2 regions of the Longispora fulva genome follow, and region 2 is predicted to be linked to the other one. Evidence: predicted binding sites of a transcription regulator. Region 2 holds the regulator's gene; the other holds the start of a gene.

Evidence for each region. The regulator HspR, encoded in region 2, represses chaperone genes until heat shock. The targets are predictions, from matches to a motif close to TTGAGTNNNNNNNACTCAA.
Region 1: lon (endopeptidase La) is a predicted target of HspR. The motif match lies at 1,046-1,064, and genes of this name have one in related genera.

What each region holds. Positions count from the first base shown of each region.
Region 1 covers NZ_JADOUF010000001.1:4,325,389-4,327,779, forward strand. Annotated here, with positions in the region: gene IW245_RS19215 (hypothetical protein) at 1-101, opposite strand, end outside; gene IW245_RS19220 (dienelactone hydrolase family protein) at 170-892, shown strand; gene lon (endopeptidase La) at 1,091-2,391, shown strand, end outside.
Region 2 covers NZ_JADOUF010000001.1:6,216,579-6,218,969, forward strand. Annotated here, with positions in the region: gene IW245_RS28210 (hypothetical protein) at 1-157, opposite strand, end outside; gene IW245_RS28215 (antitoxin) at 375-656, opposite strand; gene IW245_RS28220 (heat shock protein transcriptional repressor HspR) at 738-1,148, opposite strand; gene dnaJ (molecular chaperone DnaJ) at 1,145-2,293, opposite strand; partial or broken gene grpE (nucleotide exchange factor GrpE) at 2,313-2,391, opposite strand, start outside.

The DNA of each region.
Region 1 (2,391 bases), 1.9 Mb from region 2:
GTGACGGGCAGCCAGGTGGTCCCCGCGCACGTGCCGACGCCCACGGCGGCGGCGATCGCGGCCAGCATCCAGACGACGGGTACGGACCGGGACGACCACATCCCGTCAGTGTGCCCGGGGCCCGCGCCTCGCCGCAGTCCCGTGGTTGGCCGGGGCCGGTCCGGGGTAGGTGGCGCTTGTGTCCACGGTCCTGATCGACGCCGGCGGGGTCACCCTGGACGGGGAGCTGACGGTCCCGGCCGGGGCGGTCGGCGTCGTGGTGTTCGCGCACGGCAGCGGTAGTTCCCGACACAGCCCCCGCAACGGGTACGTCGCCGGGGTGCTCAACGCCGCCGGCTTCGCGACGCTGCTGGTCGACCTGCTCACCCGGGCCGAGGACCGGTCCCCCGAGGCGCGGTTCGACATCCCGCTGCTCGCCGGGCGGCTCGTCGGGCTCGTGCGGTCGGTCCGGGTGTGGCCGGGGCTGGTCGGGTTGCCGGTGGGGCTGTTCGGGGCGAGCACGGGGGCCGCGGCGGCGCTGGTCGCGGCGGGTGCCGGGCTCGGCCACGGTTCCGACACCGGCGGGGGTCCCTGGGCTGGGCGGGCTTCGGACCCCGACGGGAATCCCGGGGGCGGGCGGGTGGTTGCCGGGGAGATCGGGGCCGTCGTGTCCCGGGGCGGGCGGCCGGACCTGGCCGGCGGGGCGCTGGGCCAGGTGACGGTGCCGACGCTGCTGATCGTGGGCGGCCGGGATCTGGAGGTGCTGGAATTCAACCGGCGGGCGGCGCGGGAACTCGGCGGGCCGTGCGAGGTGGAGGTCGTGCCCGGGGCGACCCACCTGTTCGAGGAGCCGGGCGCGTTGGCGCGGGTCGCCGACCTGGCGGCGGCGTGGTTCGCCGACCGCCTGCGGTGAACGCCGGCGCGAGGCCGCACGTGGGGTTCGCCGGCGCGCGGGGACCGGCGGTGATCCGGAATCCCGGTAGCCGCATCGGGCGCACGCGGCCCTCCGCGGCGGAAAACCCCAGTGGCGGCCGTCACATCGGGAACACCGGGGCCTCCCACGAACTTGAGCCGAAGAGACTCATGTTTACGTGATTACAGAGGTGACCTCATGGCTACACTTCCCGTCCTGCCCCTGGCCGAGTCGGTGCTGCTCCCCGGCATGGTCATCCCCGTCACGCTCGACGCGGCCACCCAGGCCGCCGTCGACGCGGCCCGTGCGGCCGGCGACGACACCCTGCTCGCCGTCCCGCGCCTCGACGGCGACTACGGCCCGGTCGGCACGATCGCCGTGATCGAGAAGGTCGGCCGGCTGTCCAGCGGCGAACCGGCCGCCGTCATCCGGGGGCTGGCCCGGGGCAAGATCGGCTCCGGGGTGCCGGGGCCGGGGGCAGCCCTGTGGGTCGAGGTCGCCGAGGTGACCGAGCCGGAGGCGACGGAGAAGGCGCGCGAGCAGGCCCGCGAGTACAAGACGATGCTGGTCGCTCTTCTGCAGCGCCGCAGCGCCTGGCAGGTCATCGACGCCGTCGAACGCATGACGGAACCGGCCGAGCTGGCCGACTCCGCCGGCTACGCGCCGTGGCTGTCCGTCGAGCAGAAGGCCGAGCTGCTGGCCGCCGTCGACGTCGGCGACCGGCTGGACAAGCTCACGGCGTGGATCCGCGACCACCTCGCCGAACTCGACGTGTCCGAGAAGATCAGCGAGGACGTGCGCGAGAGCGTCGAGAAGACCCAGCGCGAGTTCCTGCTCCGCCAGCAGCTCGCGGCGATCCGCAAGGAGCTCGGCGAGGACGAGCCCGAGGGCAGCGCCGACTACCGGTCCCGGGTGGAGGCCGCCGACCTGCCGGAGAAGGTGCGCGAGGCGGCGATCCGCGAGGTCGACAAGCTCGAGCGCGCCAGCGACCAGTCCCCGGAGGCCGGCTGGATCCGGACCTGGCTCGACACGGTGCTGGAGATGCCGTGGACGACCCGGACCGAGGACAACACGAACCTGCGCCAGGCGCGCGAGGTGCTCGACGCCGACCACGCGGGGCTGGAGGACGTCAAGGACCGCATCCTGGAGTACCTGGCGGTGCGCAACCGGCGGGCCGCGCGCGGCCTGCAGGTGGTCGGCGGGCGCGGCTCCGGCGCGGTGCTGGCCCTCGTCGGGCCGCCCGGGGTGGGCAAGACCAGTCTCGGCGAGTCCGTCGCGCGGGCGCTCGGCCGGAAGTTCGTCCGGGTGTCCCTGGGCGGCATCCGCGACGAGGCGGAGATCCGAGGCCACCGGCGTACGTACGTGGGCGCGCTGCCCGGCCGGATCGTCCGCGCCATCCGGGAGGCTGGCTCGATGAACCCGGTCGTGCTGCTCGACGAGGTGGACAAGCTGTCGGCCGGCTACGCCGGGGACCCGGCCGCCGCGCTCCTCGAGGTGCT
Region 2 (2,391 bases):
CCGCGGTGTAGGTGCCCATGTCCATCGCCGGCGCGTCCAGCAGCGTGCCGGAAGCCTGGAACGAGATCTCCAGCGTGGGCGGTCCGCCGTTGACGGAGCGCAGGACCCGGGTACCCGTTGTCTGGCCGAATTCCTCTCCCACCAGTTCACCCAACATCGTGAGTCACCCCCCGCTCGTGGAGTCCACTGACCCTTCGACCGTAGGCCGATCCACGGAAAACATGAGGAAAATCCACAAAATCCATGACGGGTACGCGTGGGCCAGCCACGAGAGCGGGCGAGGCCTCGAACGGCCCCGCCCGACGCCGAGTCATGACGACGTCGGCGTAACCCCCACTCCTGGGTGGGGTTCCGGTGCTCTAGGCACCGGACATCTACTTGTCCTTGTTGCCCATCTTGTTGATGGCGTCCTTGGCGGTCTCGGCACCCTTGTTGATCTGGTCCGAGTACTTCCCACCAGTCTTCTCGTCCGCCATGTTGGCGCCCTTGTCGATCATCTCGCCAGCTTTGCCGGCCATGTTGCCCATGGCGCCACCGGCCTTGTCCTTCATGTCGCCGGTCTGGTCCTGGGCGTTGTCCGTAGCTTCGGCAGCCTTGTCCTTGGCGCCGCCCACCACGTCCTCGACCTTCTTCTTGATGTCGTCAAAGATGCCCATCTGCTACCCCCCTGATACCGGCTTCAGGCCGTATTGCCCGATTTGCCAGCACTCATGAGTATAACTCTGAATAGCCGGGCGCTACCGTGATTCCGGGGACCGTCTCGGCCGCCAGACGACCAGCGCCGTCTCGTGGCTGGGCACCACCGCCCGGCGCGCGAACCCAGGATGCAACGCCGCGAACTCCGCCGCGCGCCGCTCCGACTCGGCCAGCGCGGCCTCGGTCGCCGCCAGCCGGTGCCGCAGCTCGTCGACCAGGTTCTCCAGGTCGATGATCCGCTTGATGCCGGCGAGATTCACGCCCTCTTCCTGGCTGAGCCGCTGGACCTCGCGGAGCACGTCCACGTCCCGCGCGCTGTACCGCCGGCCACCGCCGGGCGCGCGCCCTGCCTCGACCAGCCCCAGCCGGTCGTACTGCCGGAGGGTCTGGGGGTGCATCCCCGCCAGCCGCGCCGCGACGGAGATGATCAGGATTTTCGCATGGGCGTTCATGACCGCTCCCGCCGTCGCACCTCAGCATCCACCTTGCTCCGGTCCGCCGACGGTGTGGCCGCCGCGAACTCCGCGAGTGCCTTGCGCGCCTCCTCGGAGACGTCCTTCGGCACATCGACCTCGACGGTGACCAGCAGGTCGCCCGCCGAGCCGTCCCTGCGCCGGATGCCCTTGCCGCGCACCCGCAGGGTCCGGCCGCTCCGGGTGCCCGGTGCCAGGCGCACGGTCACCCCGCCGTCCAGGGTCGGCACCCGCAACTCGGTGCCCAGGGCCGCCTCCGGGAAGGTCACCGGCACGGTCAGCAGCAGATCGTCGCCCATCCGGCCGAACACGTCGTGCGGACGGACCCGGATCAGCACATACAGGTCGCCGGGCGCGCCGCCCCGTTCGCCGGGCTCGCCGCGCTCCTTCAGTCGGATCTTCTGCCCGTCGGCCACCCCGGCCGGGATCCGGACGTTGAGCGTGCGGGCCTTCGTCACGCCGCCGGTGCCGCCGCACTCGGTGCACCGGTCCTTCTCGTCCACGATCGAACCGACGCCCTGACAGTCCCGGCAGGGCTCGCTCATGCTGAACGCGCCCTCCGCCCGGGTCACCAGGCCGCGCCCGCCGCACGTGGGGCAGGTCCGCGGGGTGGTGCCGGGCTTCGCGCCGCTGCCGTGGCAGACGTCGCACGTCCCCGGCGAGCGCAGGGTCAGTGGCAGGGTCGCGCCGAGCGCCGCGCTGTCGAAGTCCAACATCAGCTCGGCCTCGACGTCGCGGCCCCGGGCCGGGCCGGTCCGCCGCCGGGCGGCCCCGCCGCCGAACAGGTTGCCGAACAGGTCGCCGAAGCCGCTGTTGCCGCCGCCGGTGAAGTTGCCGAAGTCCTGCGGGCCGCGCGGGCCGGGCCCGCCGCCCCGGAACGCCCCGCTGCCGAACAGGGAGCGCAGCTCGTCGTACTCCTTGCGCTTGGCGTCGTCGGAGAGCACGTCATACGCCTCCGACACGGACTTGAATCGGTCCTCGGCCTCCGCGTTGCCCGGGTTGTGGTCCGGGTGCAGTGACCGGGCCAGCGTCCGGTACGCCTTCTTGATCTCGTCGGCGGAGGCGCTCTTTGACACCCCGAGTACTGCGTAGAAGTCCTTCTCCAGCCAGTCCTTCGAACTCATCGAGCGCCTCCCTCCGTCACTATTCCGCGGTGTCTTCTTCGGCGGCGGGCTCCCCGACGGCCACCATCGCCGGCCGTAGGAGCTTCTCGCCGAGCAGG